2 regions of the Acidovorax sp. FG42 genome follow, and region 1 is predicted to be linked to the other one. Evidence: predicted binding sites of a transcription regulator. Region 1 holds the regulator's gene; the other holds the start of a gene.
What was found. The regulator LexA, encoded in region 1, represses DNA repair genes until DNA is damaged. The targets are predictions, from matches to a motif close to ACTGTATNNNNATACAGT.
Positions count from the first base shown of each region.

Region 2: ACODSM_RS03990 (DNA topoisomerase IV subunit B) is a predicted target of LexA. The motif match lies at 5,304-5,321, and genes of this name have one in related genera.

Region 1 covers NZ_JBMDJM010000017.1:74,016-81,679, forward strand. The annotation lists partial or broken gene ACODSM_RS17220 (IS3 family transposase) at 1-139, shown strand, start outside; gene ACODSM_RS17225 (D-2-hydroxyacid dehydrogenase family protein) at 214-1,221, opposite strand; gene lexA (transcriptional repressor LexA) at 2,297-2,971, opposite strand; gene ACODSM_RS17235 (asparaginase) at 3,055-4,014, shown strand; gene ACODSM_RS17240 (hypothetical protein) at 4,035-4,454, shown strand; gene ACODSM_RS17245 (DUF6152 family protein) at 4,496-4,966, shown strand; gene adk (adenylate kinase) at 5,119-5,775, opposite strand; gene kdsB (3-deoxy-manno-octulosonate cytidylyltransferase) at 6,029-6,868, opposite strand; gene ACODSM_RS17260 (Trm112 family protein) at 6,865-7,047, opposite strand; gene lpxK (tetraacyldisaccharide 4'-kinase) at 7,076-7,664, opposite strand, start outside.
Region 2 covers NZ_JBMDJM010000002.1:288,818-296,481, reverse strand. The annotation lists gene parC (DNA topoisomerase IV subunit A) at 32-2,389, opposite strand; gene ACODSM_RS03995 (lytic transglycosylase domain-containing protein) at 2,400-3,254, opposite strand; gene ACODSM_RS03990 (DNA topoisomerase IV subunit B) at 3,288-5,270, opposite strand; gene ACODSM_RS03985 (MFS transporter) at 5,401-6,618, shown strand; gene ACODSM_RS03980 (hypothetical protein) at 6,639-6,794, shown strand; gene ACODSM_RS03975 (class I SAM-dependent methyltransferase) at 6,886-7,440, shown strand; gene dapA (4-hydroxy-tetrahydrodipicolinate synthase) at 7,471-7,664, shown strand, end outside.

The DNA.
Region 1 (7,664 bases):
AGCCAGGACCATGGTGAGGGAGTCAGTGCGCATGTACAACGAGCAACGGCCCCACCTGTCCCTAGAATACAAAACGCCCGATGCGGTGCACCGGGCGTCTCTTGCAAGCCAACTACGGCTAGGGCTCAGTCCCGCATAGGTGTCAACCTATTCCAGGACGGGTCACGCGCGTAGCCAATTCCTTAATTGGAGTTGGCAGATGAGCACTAGCCGTTAGCGCCTCACCTGCAGTGAGCCCGGGTTCACGATGTTGGTGGGTGTGCCTTTGATGAAGTTCACCACGTTGTCAAAAGCTGCACCAAAGTATAGCTCATAGCTGTCCTGCTCCACGTACCCGATATGTGGCGTGCAGATGCAGTTTTCGAGACGGAGCAGGGCATGGCCTTGCAGGATGGGTTCGCTCTCGAACACATCCACCGCTGCCAGGCCTGGACGACCCCGGTTGAGGGCCGCGATCAGTGCGTCCGGCTCGATCAGTTCTGCACGTGATGTATTGACCAGCAGCGAAGTGGGCTTCATGCACGAGAGATCTTCGAGCGAGATGATGCCGCGCGTCTCGTCGTTCAGGCGCAGGTGCAAAGAGATCACGTCGCATTGCGAGAAGAACTCTTCCCGCGTGGCCGCAGCCTGATAACCGTCTGTCAGCGCCTGCGCGCGCGATGCTTCACGGCCCCAGACGCGCACGTTCATGCCAAACGCGCGTCCGTACCCAGCCACCAATTGACCAATGCGGCCATAGCCCCAGATACCCAGGGTCTTCCCCCTCAGCACGTTGCCAATCCCGAAGTTGGCAGGCATCGAGGCGGTCTTGAGACCAGACTGCTGCCAGGCGCCATGCTTGAGGTTGGAGATGTACTGGGGCAGTCGGCGCATGGAGGCCATCACCAGGGCCCAGGTCAGCTCAGCCGGTGCCACAGGGGACCCCACCCCCTCTGCCACGGCAATGCCGCGCTCGGTACATGCCGCCACATCAATGTGGCTGCCAATCTTGCCGGTTTGTGCAATGAGCTTGAGCCGAGGGAGCTTCTCGACCAATTGGCGCGTGATCTGGGTCCGTTCACGGATCAGCACGATAATGTCTGCATCTTTGAGCCGCACCGAAAGCTGCCCCAGCCCCTTGACTGTGTTGGTGTAGACCTTGGCGGTGTATGCGTCGAGCCGCGATGCGCAATGCAGCTTGCGCACTGCATCCTGGTAATCGTCGAGGATCACAATGTTCATCCCGACATTGTGCCTTGGCGGGCGCAGGGAAGAGCCACCTGAGCCCTGTGGGCAAGCCAAAGTCTCCAATTTTTGGTGACGGAGTGCTGCGCAGATACCGGAAATAGCCGCATCACTTCGCACGACCGCACGATTGGCGCAGGCTGGCGTCAGTGTTTGGTGTCGATCAAGATCTGGTAAGGCTCTGCACCAGCCTTGGGGCTGTGGGGACGGTCCTAACACCCCTCATCGGCGGTAGCTCCGTAGTCTGAAGACGAGGCCGCCACAGTGGTCGGTACGCAGGAGCGTTTGCCACCTTAGGCGCCCGCAATGTCCAGTAAATCAGGCCCTGAGAGCCTCGGATGCCGCCAAACGGTCCAGCTCTGCGCAGACGTCTGCCATGCGGCCTGCAATCACCAGGCGTCCGGTACTTGCGGCATCAGAAGTCCGGCGCAGCACTTTGGTTGTTCGTGGGCTGCAGGATGTCGTCCCCACCGCTGATAGGAAAGCTTGCCGTTTGCTGCCTGCGATGTGCGTTGGCAGAAAGGAGCGGTGTGTGTCGGGCGAACGGGCTGGACTTTCTGGCGTTCGTGCAGGTGGTTTGGCCGTAAAAGGCCAGTTCCCGCGAGGAGCGCGTGGTCCCTGGTGCTGTTCAGCACGATGAAGTGCGGCAACGTCTGCAGCCCGTCTTTGCGAAATAAAGGGCGATGCATTCCCAAATTCAGTGGGCTCTCTCGTCACTGCTTGCGCTAGCAGGACCGTCCTACCTGCGGGCGTTTGCTCCGCACTCGCAAACAGCCTTTTGAGGCGGCGAACAGGGCTCTGCAGGGCAGAAAGGGTGAACAAAGCAATTCCCATGTGAAAACTCCGAAAGTCGGGGGTTGAACATAGGCAGGATTGCAAAGTGGCTGAGTACCAGAACACCCAAAAGCAGCGCGAGACCATCCCCTGCGGTGCAGGCAGCTGCCCCGCCGATTCATCACACATAGCTTGGGAGTTGTTGGCACTCAACGGGACCCGCATCGCAGGGCTGGTGTACTGATCAGAATCTGTCCACCAAACGCCCGCCACCCACGGTGCGGCCCCTGAGCGCGTGCTACATCAGCATGGTGTTGCGGATAAGGCCCACTGCCAGGCCTTCGATCTCGAAGGGCTCACCCGGCTGCACCACGATCACGGGATAGTCTGGGTTTTCGGGCAACAATTCAATGGCGTTGGCGGTGCGGCGAAGGCGCTTGACAGTGACGTCGTCACCCAGGCGGGCGACGATGATCTGGCCGTTGCGGGCTTCGCGAGTGGACTGAACGGCCAGCAAATCGCCATCCATGATGCCCGCGTCACGCATGGACATGCCCCGCACCTTGAGCAGGTAATCGGGCTTGTGCTGGAAGAGCCTGTTTTCTACGCTGTAGGTCTGGTCTACATGTTCCTGCGCGAGAATGGGCGACCCCGCAGCCACCCGTCCCACCAAAGGCAAGACCAGTTGCGACAGGCCCGGGATGGGCAGGCTGAACTGGCTGCCGCGCGCGGCGTTGATGGAGCGCACCGTGTCGCTGCGCAGGCGGATGCCCCGCGAGGTGCCACTGACCAGCTCAATCACCCCTTTACGGGCCAGTGCCTGAAGGTGTTCTTCGGCCGCGTTGGCTGACTTGAAACCCAGCTCGGCCGCGATTTCTGCGCGGGTGGGAGGCGCGCCGGTGCGTGCGATAGCGGTCTGGATGAGATCCAGAATCTGCTGCTGGCGGGCGGTGAGTTTGGGGTTGTCGAGCATGGTGGTTTCCGGTGCGGGCGGTTACAGTGATGAATAACTGTTTTTTAATCCAGTAACTGTATTTTTCACCAGTTTTTCGGAGTATGCAAGTGAGTGGGCAAAAAATTGTGGTTTTGGGCACCGGTGGCACGATTGCGGGCACCTCGGCCCAAGCGGGGGACAACATTGGCTACACCGCCGCGCAGGTGGGCGTGGAACAACTGCTGACGGCCGTGCCCGGTCTGCAGGCTCTGGCAGGTGGCGCCTTGGTTGCAGAGCAAGTTGCGCAGATCGACAGCAAGGACATGGATGGTGAGGTGTGGCGCACGCTGGCATCGCGTTGCGCCCACCATTTGAATGACTCGGAGGTGAGGGGGGTGGTCATCACCCACGGTACGGACACCCTGGAAGAAACGGCGTGGTTCTTGCACGAAGTGCTGGATGCCGCCAAGCCCGTGGTTCTGACCTGCGCGATGCGGCCTGCCACAGCCTTGACCCCCGATGGCCCCCAGAACCTGCTGGACGCGGTGGCAACGGCATTGGCACCCGGTGCAACGGGTGTGCTGGCCGTTGCGGCGGGTGAAGTGCATGGCGCACGGCATGTGCAAAAAGTGCATCCCTACCGCGTCAATGCCTTCAGCTCGGGGGATGCTGGACCTCTGGGGTGGGTGGAAGAAAGTGTGGTCCGTTGGGCATGCAATGGCCCAGTAGTGCCGGTAAATAATGCCGTTGGTGCTATGAATAATATAGTGAGCGCTGCGACTTGGCCGTGGGTGGAAATCGTCATGAACCATGCGGGGGCATCGGGCAGGGCGGTGGATGCGCTGGTGCGAGAGGGCGTGCAGGGCCTGGTGGTGGCCTGCACCGGCAATGGCACGATCCACCACGATTTGGAGGCCGCTTTGGTGCGCGCGCAGAACGCCGGAGTGCGGGTGGTGCGCTCCACCCGCTGCGCGGAGGGGCAGGTGCTGCCCAAGCCGGGTGATGTGCTTCCCGCCTCGCAGGGCCTGTCGCCGGTGAAGGCGCGGGTTGCCCTGATGCTGGATTTGCTGCGGATGCATTGATCTAAAAAGGGCCGGCAGCCGTGTTCACCGCACTCAAGACACACGCCTGGGCGTACCCCGCGCTGGAGGTCGTCCACATCATCGGTATTGCGTTGCTGCTGGGCAATCTGCTGCTGCTGGAGGTGCGGGTCTTCGGACGTGGTGCGGCATTGCCGGTGAAAGACCTCGCGCGGCTCGGTCTCGCAGTGGCGCTGTGCGGCTTCGGATTGGCCGCAGCGTCGGGGCTGCTGATGTTTGCCACCCAGTCTGCGGAGCTGCTCAGCAACCGCGCCTTCACCTTGAAGATGCTGTTGTTAATGCTTGCGGGCTGTAACGCGGCGTGGTTTCATGCACGCGGTTCGCTTGCAAGCCTGGATGGGTTGGCACGCTTGCAGATGCTGGTGTCCACCGTGATCTGGCTGTCGGTGGTGGCCTGTGGCCGCTGGATTGCGTACCTTTGATATGACCCCTTGAACCGGGTTTTATTCCTACGGGAGTCTTTATGGGCTTGCAACGTCGTCATGTGCTGATCGCCGCGAGTGCCTTGCCTTTGGGGGCACACGCGCACCACGGCTGGAGCAGTTTTGATGCGGACCGACCGCTGTATCTGGAGGGCACAGCGCGCAAGGTGCGGTGGCAAAACCCGCATGCAGAGCTGGAGCTCGAATTGCCCGCTGCGCTCCGGTTGCCTCCAGATCTTGCCCAGCGGCCTGTGCCTGCACAGACCGCGCCGGTGGACGGACGCGCACTACTGGCCAAAACCGTGCTGCCCACCCGCAAGGACCGGGTCTGGGAGGTTGAGCTGGCTCCGTTGACCCGCATGCAGGCCTGGCTGGTGCCAGAGATCAAGCCGGGTACGGCCGTGTCGGTGGTGGGCTTTGGCCTGCGAGATGAAAAGGGTGAGGCAGTGCTGCGCGCCGAATACCTGTTTGTGGACGGCAAGGCCTACGGGTTACGGTCCAGCCCCGCCTGAGCCCAGGCACGTGCCCGCAGCGGGCGGTTGTCGCGGCCACCGCGCGGCAGGGCGGCCCATGAAAAAAGCGACGCCCTGGTGCGGTGCGTCGCTTTCAGGAGGCTTGACTGCCCAACGTGCGTCAGGCGGATCTTGGCCCTTGGTTCATTGCATCAGCTGGCCAGCGCCTGCAGCGCGCGCGCAGTGATCTCGTCCACGCTGCCCGTACCGCTGATGGCGCGGTACTTGGGCGCTGCGGCGGGTTCGGCCTTGGCCCAGTTGCTGTAGTAGTCCACCAGGGGGCGCGTCTGGTCGCTGTAGACCTGCAGGCGCTTCTTGACGGTTTCTTCCTTGTCGTCTTCGCGCTGGATCAGTTCTTCACCGGTCACGTCATCCTTGCCTTCGACCTTGGGTGGGTTGAACTTGACGTGGTAGGTCCGGCCGCTGGCCGGGTGCGAGCGGCGGCCGCTCATACGTTCGATGATGGCGTCAAAGGGCACATCGATTTCGAGCACGTAGTCGAGCTTGACGCCGGCGGCCTTCATGGCGTCGGCCTGGGGAATGGTGCGGGGGAAGCCGTCAAACAGGAAGCCGTTGGCGCAGTCTGGCTGCGTTATGCGCTCCTTGACGAGACCGATGATGATGTCGTCGCTGACCAGGGCGCCCGAGTCCATCACGGCCTTGGCCTGCAGGCCCAAGGGGGTGCCAGCCTTGACGGCGGCACGCAGCATGTCGCCGGTGGAGATCTGGGGGATGCCGTACTTCTGGCAGATGAATGTGGCTTGCGTGCCCTTTCCGGCGCCAGGCGCGCCCAACAGAATCAGTCTCATGGATGTCCTCGAAGGTTAGAAATCGGGTGGCGCCGCTGGCGGGGACGTTCGAAGGGCGCCTGTAGCCGTTCTGTGCGCCCGGGATGCGGTGCTCTCGTTACAGTTGAGGATAGCATGTGACCACCTTGCGCGGACTTACATGGGTGACCGTTTCTAGGTCGGTGCCTCCATGGGAGCGCTGCAAGGGTCATCTGTGCGACCCCGGATGCATCCAACATGCACGCCAACGCGGATCGTTGGCGGCTGAAAACTGTCAGCGAAACAGCGCGCGGACCCGCTCCAGGTCCTCCGGTGTGTCCACGCCAGGGCCCGGCGCCGCGTCTGCCAGGTGAACGGCGATGCGGTGGCCGTGCCACAGTGCACGGAGCTGTTCCAGCGCCTCGATGGCCTCGGTCGGCGCAGGCGCCAATTGTGGAAACTCCCGCAGAAACCCCGCGCGATAGCTGTAGATCCCAACGTGGCGTAGCGGTGCAAAGCCTTGCAGTGCCTTCACGCCGGGCTGGGCGGCCTGTGCTGCACCCTGCCACCAGGCCGTGCCAGTATGGTCGCGCCCAAAAGGGATGGGCGCGCGGCTGAAGTAATGGGCCAGGCCCCGCGCGTCCAGCACCACCTTCACCACGTTGGGGTTGGTGTAGTCGGCCAGGGACGCGATGGCATGGGCGGCGGTGCCCATGCTGGCTCCAGGGCGCTGGCCGTATTGACCATCTCGATCTTGCAGCAGGGCGGCCACTGCATTGATGAGCGCGGGGTCTATCAGGGGCTCGTCGCCCTGCACGTTGACAACGATATCGTCACCCTGCAGCCCCAGTTGTGTGCAGGCCTCGGCCAGCCGGTCACTGCCGCTGGCGTGGTCGGCGCGGGTCATGACGGCATCCACACCATGGACTGCGCAGGCTTGCAGGATGCGGGCGTCGTCTGCAGCCACCACCACGCGGACTGCGGCGCTCTGCGCAGCGCGCTGGGCTACGCGCACCACCATGGGCAGGCCCGCAATGTCGGCCAGGGGCTTGTCGGGCAAGCGGCTCGACGCCATGCGTGCCGGTATCAGCACGGTGAAGGGGCTGTGGGCTGCGGGGGGCACGGGGGCGCTCACTGCTCCAGTTCCTCGTCGGTCAGGGTGCGGGCTTCGTTCTCCAGCAGCACCGGGATTCCGTCGCGCACCGGGTAGGCCAGCCGCGCGCTGCGCGAGACGAGTTCCTGAGCCTCGCGGTCATACGTCAAAGGGCCTTTGGTGACGGGGCAGACCAGCAGTTCAAGCAGTTTTGGGTCCATGGGGGAGAGGCTTTCCGGGTGGGTTCGTTCAGGCAGGGGCAGATGATAGCGGCGGCTTCTTGCCTCCTGGGCTGGGATTGATCTGGTTCAGCCAGTCATCCAGGGCAACAAAAAAGCGCGGGTCCAGCTGCGTGGCCAGCGGCACAGCCAGAGCGTCCGGATGGCGCGCCCAGAGCTTCACCGCGTCCTTTTCTGTGCAAACTAGCCGTAAGCGCTGGTCGGATATGCGCTGCCAGCTATAAAAATCATAGTGATCGGGTAAGGCCTCGGTGTGCTCCAGCGTCAGGCGCTGGGTGCGCAACATGGCAAAGAACTCGGCGGGTCGGGCCACAGCGGCCACCGCATGCAGGGGCTGCCCTTGCAGTTGTGCCAGTGGCACGTGGTGGCCGTCCGATTGCACGGCATAGGGCGCCAGGCTGCGTTGGAGGGCAAATGCCAGCGCTGTGGTGCCGCGCGGCGGTGCGCTGCCTGCATGCAGCACCATGTCCACGGGGCGGGGCCAGGGCTCCCGCAGCGGGCCTGCGGGCAGCAGAAAGCCGTTGCCGATGCCTCGGTCGTTGAAAATGCAGATTTCCAGGTCACGCCGCAGTGCCAGGTGCTGCAAGCCGTCGTCGCAG
Region 2 (7,664 bases), on a different contig from region 1:
AAAAAAGCCAGAAGCCTTGTGCGAGCCGCTGTTACTCGACCCGCGTCACCGCCTGGGGCTTGAAGCCCAAGTCCGCCGCCTTGCCCTTGCGGCCGCGTGCGGCGCGGGCGTTGTTCAGGCTGCGGATCTCCAGCGTTTCGTCGCGCTGCTTGCCGCCCCGGCCAATGCCATCGAGGCGAATGCTGCGGGTGTAGGCCGCCGCGCCTGCGAGCTGGTCCTTGTCTTCCAGGTCGATCAGCATCAGCCCCCGGCCGCCGTTGGCCATGGTTTTCAGCTCGGTGATCTCAAACGTAAGGATGCGCCCGCCGGTGGAGGCGCAGGCCACATGCGTGGCGGGCACCACCGGCTTGCTGCCTGTGCCGCCTGCGGCGTGCGAAGGCACGCACACGGTTTCACCCTCGCCCAGGGTGATGAAGGCCTTGCCGCCCTTTTGGCGCGACACCATGTTCTCCACCGCTGCCAGAAAGCCGTAGCCCCCAGAGTTGGACAGCAGCAGCGTGGCGTTGGCGGGCCCCGCAAAGTAGTGCAGCAGTTGCGTGCCGGCTTCCAGTTCAATCAGTGTGGTCACCGGCTGGCCGTCGCCCCGTGCGCCCGGCAGCAGCGACACGGCCACCGAGTACACGCGGCCGTTGCTGCCAAAGGCCAGCAGGGTATCGACCGTGCGGCATTCAAACGTGCCGTACAGCCCGTCGCCCGCCTTGAAAGCAAAGCTGGCGGCCTCGTGACCGTGGCCAGTGCGGGCGCGCACCCAGCCCTTTTGCGAAACGACCACCGTGACGGGCTCGTCCACCACCTTCACTTCGGCCACAGCCTTTTTCTCGGCCTGGATGAGCGTGCGGCGTGCGTCGGCAAAGGTCTTGGCGTCGGCCTCGATCTCCTTGACCATGGTGCGGCGCAGCGAGCCGGGGTTGTTCAGGATGTCTTCGAGCTTGCCCTGGCTTTCGCGCAGTTCTTTCAGCTCCTGCTCGATCTTGATGGCTTCCAGCCGCGCGAGCTGACGCAGGCGGATTTCGAGGATGTCCTCGGCCTGCCGGTCGCTGAGGTTAAAGCGTGCAATCAGCGCGGCCTTGGGGTCTTCGGCCTGGCGGATGATGGCAATCACCTCGTCGATGTTGAGCAGCACCAGCTGCCGCCCTTCGAGGATGTGGATGCGGTCCAGCACCTTGTTCAGCCGGTGCTGGCTGCGGCGGGTGATCGTGGTCTGGCGGAAGGCAATCCACTCTTCCAGCATCTGGCGCAGCGACTTCTGCACGGGCTTGCCGTCGAGCCCCACCATGGTGAGGTTGATGGGCGCCGAGGTCTCCAGACTGGTGTGGGCCAGCAGCGCGGTGATCAGCTCCTGCTGCGGTGTCTTGCCCGTCTTGGGCTCGAACACCAGGCGCACAGGGGCGTCCTTGCTCGACTCGTCACGCACCACGTCCAGAACGGCCAGCATGCTGGCCTTCAATTGCGTCTGCTCCTGCGTCAGCGCCTTCTTGCCGGCCTTGACCTTGGGGTTGGTGATTTCTTCAATCTCTTCCAGCACGCGCTGGGTACTCACGCCGGGCGGCAGTTCGTTGACCACCAGTTGCCACTGGCCGCGCGCCATGTCCTCGATCTTCCAGCGTGCGCGCACCTTCAGGCTGCCTCGGCCCGTGCGGTAGGCGTCGGCAATGTCGCCGGGGCTGCTGATGATCTGGCCGCCACCGGGGTAGTCCGGGCCGGGCACGATGGCCAGCAGCTCGTCCTGGCTGAGCGATGGCGTCTTGATGAGCGCCACACAAGCATCGGCAATCTCGCGCAGGTTGTGGCTGGGGATCTCGGTGGCCAAGCCCACGGCAATACCGCTGGCGCCGTTGAGCAGCGCAAACGGCAGGCGGGCGGGCAGCTGGCGGGGTTCTTCGGTGCTGCCGTCGTAGTTGGGCATGAAATCGACCGTGCCTTCGTCGATTTCGTCGAGCAGCAGACTGGTGATGCGCGACAGGCGGGCTTCCGTGTACCGCATGGCCGCAGCGCCGTCACCGTCGCGGCTGCCGAAGTTGCCCTGGCCGTCGATGAGGGGGTAGCGCTGCGCAAAGTCCTGCGCCATGCGCACCAGCGCGTCGTAGGCCGACTGGTCACCGTGGGGGTGGAACCGGCCCAGCACATCGCCCACCACGCGGGCACTCTTGACGGGCTTGGCCGCCGTGTTGCGCGTGGGGCCGCTGTAGCCCAGGCCCATGCGGTCCATCGAATACAAGATGCGCCGCTGCACGGGCTTGAGGCCGTCGCACACATCGGGCAGCGCACGGCCCTTGACGACCGACAGCGCGTATTCCAGGTAGGCGCGCTGGGCGTAGCCCGCCAGGCCCAGGGAGTCGCCCCCGTCATCGCCTGCGGTGGTGAAATCAAGAGTGGGTTGGTCGCTCATTCGTTAGCGCTCATTCGTTCGGAATCGTCGGTAAGGGTTCAAACGCGGTCTGCGGCGCGTTGCGGGTCTGTGCCACCTGGGTGGGCGGCAGGTTGCCACCGTTCTGCGCGCCGCCCGACAGCTCCATGCGTACACGGCCCGGCAGGGCGCGCTGTGTCAGCACGGGCGCTGGCGGCTTGAGCTGGGCGTACAGGCCCAGCACAGTGCGCACGTAGTTTTGGGTTTCCTTAAAGGCCGGGACTTGGTTGCCCGCCTTTTGCACGGCGCCTTCGCCCGCGTTGTAGGCGGCCACGGCCAGGTCGATGCGGCCGGGGAACAGGTCCAGCAGATGCCGCAGGTAACGGGTGCCGGTGGGCACGTTCACAGCGGGGTCCGCCAGTTTTTGCTCCACCGTGCGCTTCTTGTCCGCACTCACGCCAAAGCGGCTGGCCGTAGCGGGCATCACCTGCATCAGGCCCACGGCGCCCTTGGGCGATACGGCGGCGGCGTCAAAGCCGGACTCGGTGGCGATCACGGCCTGCAGCAGCTCATAGTCCACGCCATGCTGGCTGGACGCAGCGCGCAGGTGGTGCTTGACGCGCTTGTAGTCCGGCGCAATGTCGAAAAACGCCAGCAGGCGCGCGCCCGCTGCAGGCAGCGCGTAGGGCATGGGCGAGGCATTGACGGGCGTATCCCGGGTCGAGTCAAAGTCGTTGCCACGAAAAAACAGCTGGTAGCGCGCATCGACCTGCTCCGCCGCAAAGTGCGTCACGCCACGCTCGTCCACATGCGCCCACAGGTCTGCACGGGCCGTTTGCTGCAAAAAGCAGAGCAAACAACCCAACACATACCAGCGCAAGCGGCCGATTTGGCGAAATGAGGTCATGGCAGGCGGCTCGGGCGCGTATGACGCTGCTCTTCAGATATCGACCTCGACCGCATCGCCATGCAGCTCCATCAGTTCGCGGCGCGCGGCGGCTTCGCCCTTGCCCATGAGCTTGGTGATGAGGCCCTCGGTGGCGGCAAAGTCCATGTCGCCCAGCTGCACGGGCAGCAGGCGGCGGGTGTCGGGGTTGAGCGTGGTTTCCCACAGCTGCTCGGCGTTCATCTCGCCCAGGCCCTTGAAGCGGCTGATCTGGCACTTCTCGCGCGGCACGCCGTCCTTTTCGGCCTTGTCCAGAATGGCGGCCAGCTCGCCATCGTCCAGCGCGTACATCTTGGCCGCAGGCTTCTTGCCACGCGCGGGCACGTCCACACGGAACAGCGGCGGGCGCGCCACGTAGATGTGGCCAGCCTCGATGAGCTTGGGGAAATGGCGGAAGAACAGCGTGAGCAGCAGCACCTGGATGTGCGAGCCGTCCACGTCCGCGTCGGACAGGATGCAGACCTTGCCATAGCGCAGGCCGCTCAGGTCGGGGGTGTCGTTGGGGCCGTGCGGGTCCACGCCAATGGCTACCGAGATGTCGTGGATTTCGTTGTTGGCAAACAGGCGGTCACGCTCCACCTCCCAGGTGTTGAGCACCTTGCCGCGCAGCGGCAGGATGGCCTGGCTCTCTTTGTCGCGGCCCATCTTGGCGCTGCCGCCCGCTGAGTCGCCCTCGACCAGAAACACTTCGTTGTGCGCGGTGTCGCGGCTTTCGCAGTCGGTGAGCTTGCCGGGCAGCACGGCCACGCCCGAGCCCTTGCGCTTTTCCACCTTCTGGCCCGCCTTCTGGCGAGTCTGCGCGGCTTTGATGGCCAGCTCAGCCAGCTTCTTGCCGTATTCCACATGCTGGTTCAGCCACAGCTCCAGCGCCGGACGCACAAAACCGCTGACCAGGCGCACCGCGTCGCGCGAATTCAGGCGTTCCTTGATCTGGCCCTGGAACTGTGGGTCCAGCACTTTGGCCGAGAGCACATAGCTGGCGCGCGCAAACACGTCCTCGGGCAGCAGCTTCACGCCCTTGGGCAACAGACTGTGCAGTTCGATGAAGCTCTTGACGGCGTTGAACAGGCCGTCGCGCAGACCGCTTTCGTGCGTGCCGCCCGCGCTGGTGGGGATCAGGTTGACGTAGCTCTCGCGCATGGGCTGACCGTCTTCGGTGAAGGCCACGGCCCAGGCGGCGCCTTCGCCCTCGGCAAAACTTTCGTTGTTGCGGTCGGCAAAACCCTCGCCCTCAAACAACGGGATCACCGGGTCGCCGTTCAGCGTCTGCATCAGGTAGTCGCGCAGGCCGCCCTTGTACTGCCACGTTTGCGTATCGCGGGTTTTCTCGTTGACCAGCTGCACCGTCACGCCGGGCATCAGCACGGCCTTGCTGCGCAGCAGGTGGGTGAGTTCGCCCATGGGCAGGGCGCTGGATTCGAAATACTTGGCGTCGGGCCAGACGCGCACCGAGGTACCCTGCTTGCGCTCGCCCGCCTCCAGCGGCCGGGCCACCAGGGGCTCGACCACATCACCGGCGGCGAACACCAAACGCGCCACCTTGCCCTCGCGGTAGCTGGTGGCTTCGAGCCGGGTGGCCAACGCGTTGGTGACCGACACGCCCACGCCATGCAGGCCGCCCGAGAAGCTGTAGGCGCCGCCCTTGCCCTTGTCGAACTTGCCGCCCGCGTGCAGGCGGGTGAAGACCAGCTCGATCACCGGCGCGTTTTCTTCCGGGTGCATGCCGAAGGGGATGCCCCGGCCGTCGTCTTCCACACTGACCGAGCCGTCGGCGTGCAGGGTGACGCGGATCTTCTTGCCGTGGCCGGCCAGGGCCTCGTCGGCGGCGTTGTCCAGCACCTCCTGGATGATGTGCAAGGGGTTGTCGGTGCGCGTGTACATGCCCGGGCGCTGCTTGACGGGCTCCAGGCCCTTGAGCACGCGGATCGAACCTTCGGAATATTCGCTGGCGGAAGCAGAAGACGGTTTGGCAGACATAGCGGCGGATTGTAGTGCGGCCACCGCCCTGGAGCTGGATAAAAAGACAGTCTTCGCGCGACCCTGGCGGCAACTGTATTGGTCGCGGGTGTATCTGCGCGTTTCACACAATCTGGCTACATTCCTGCGCATGCATATGAATCCTCCCAAACTATCCATGTTCCAGGTGCTGGCCTGCGGCGCGGCCATCGTGACCCTGTCCATGGGCACCCGCCACGGGTTCGGGCTGTGGCTGCTTCCCATCACCCAGGAGATGGGCTGGACGCGCCAGTCGTTCGCCCTGGCCATCGCCATCCAGAACCTGTCCTGGGGCCTGATCGGGATTTTTGCGGGCATGGCGGCCGACCGGTTTGGGGCCTTCCGCGTCCTGCTCGGTGGAGCGGTGTTGTATGCCTTGGGCCTGGCAGGCATGGCCCTGTCACCCACGCCCACGTTATTTGCACTGACGGCTGGCGTGCTGATTGGCGCGGCCCAGGCGGGCACCACCTATGCGGTGATTTACGGCGTGCTGGGGCGGCAGATTGCGCCTGAAAAGCGCTCCTGGGCCATGGGCGTGGCGGCGGCAGCGGGCTCGTTTGGGCAGTTTCTGATGGTGCCGGTGGAAGGCTGGCTCATCGCGGGCCTGGGCTGGCAGCAGGCGCTGCTGGCGTTGTCGATGGCGGTGCTGCTGATCGTGCCGCTGGCCTTTGGCCTGCGGGAGCCGGGCTTCAAGGGCACGGCCCCGGTCAAGCGCGACCAGACCATTGCGCAGGCGCTGGGCGAGGCCTTCCGCTACCCCAGCTTCAATCTGCTGATGGCGGGCTACTTTGTGTGCGGCTTTCAGGTGGTGTTCATTGGCGTGCACATGCCCAGCTACCTCAAGGACCACGGCCTGTCGCCCCAGGTGGCCAGCTATGCGCTGGCGCTGATCGGGCTGTTCAACGTGTTCGGCACTTACATCGCGGGCACGCTGGGCCAGCGCATGCCCAAGCGCCACATCCTTGCCTTCATCTACTTTGCCCGCGCGGTTGCAATTAGCATCTTCCTGCTGGTGCCGCTGTCGCCGCTGTCGGTGTACGTGTTCTCGGCCGTGATGGGCGCGCTGTGGCTGTCCACCGTGCCCCCCACCAATGCCACCATCGCGCAGATCTTTGGCGTGCAGCATTTGTCGATGCTGGGCGGCTTTGTGTTCTTCAGCCACCAGATCGGCAGCTTCCTGGGCGTCTGGCTGGGCGGCTATCTGTATGACGCCACCGGCAGCTACGATATCGTCTGGTACATCGCGATTGGTCTGGGGATTTTTGCCGGGCTGGTGAACTTGCCGGTCAAGGAAAGCCAGATCTCGCGCAGCAGCCCACAACCCGCCTGACCTTTTGGCCCCCTCCCTGCATGAGCCACACCACCCCGCCCCGCAAAACCACGCCGCGCGCCCTGCGCTGGCTGGGCGGCGCCGTGGCCGTGCTGCTGTGCCTGGTGGTGTTTGGCTTTTACACCGTGCCCGAATTCATGGTGATGCTGGCCGACCAGATGTGGGCGTGTTTTTGACCTGTTCCGCAACATTTTCAAGCTTTTTTTGGCCGCAAGCGCTAGTGAATCATGCGCTAGCAGCTATCATTTTTATAGTCTCATGCACAGTATGCACGGTACAGAGGCCCCCTCGGAATGGGTGCGGCGCTGGAGCCACCTGATCGCCCCCAAAAGCACCGTGCTGGACGTTGCCTGCGGCGCAGGGCGCCACCTGCGCCATCTGCGCGAACTGGGGCACACGGTGGTCGGCGTGGACCGGTCGGCCGAGGCGCTGGCCGCCTGCGAAGGGCTGGGCGAGCTGGTGCAAGCCGACATCGAAAACGGCCCCTGGCCTTTTGCAGGCCGCCAGTTTGGTGGCGTGGTCGTCACCAACTACCTGTGGCGCCCCTTGCTGCCCACCATCGTGGCCAGCGTGGCGCCGGGCGGGGTGCTGGTCTATGAAACCTTTGCCCAGGGCAACGAAACCGTGGGGCGCCCCGCCCGGCCTGAGTTTCTGCTGACGCCCGGCGAGCTGCTGCACGTGTGCAAGGAATTGCGCGTGGTAGGTTATGAAGACGGCTTCATCGACGAACCTGCGCGTTTCGTGCAACGCATCACGGCCGTACGGGAACTCCCGCAGGCGGGCGGACCCTCACGACATCTTTTGCCCATCGGGGCTAGTTAGAATGCCCTTTTACCGTTTACCACTGCGGACATGACTTCTTCTTCCGTGCCACTCACCGGCAGCATCGTCGCCCTCGTCACCCCCATGCATGAGGACGGTAGCGTGGACTACCCCACCTTGCGCAAACTGATCGACTGGCACATCGCCGAAGGCACCGATTGCATCGGCGTGGTGGGCACCACGGGCGAGTCCCCCACGGTGAACGTGGAAGAACACTGCGAAAT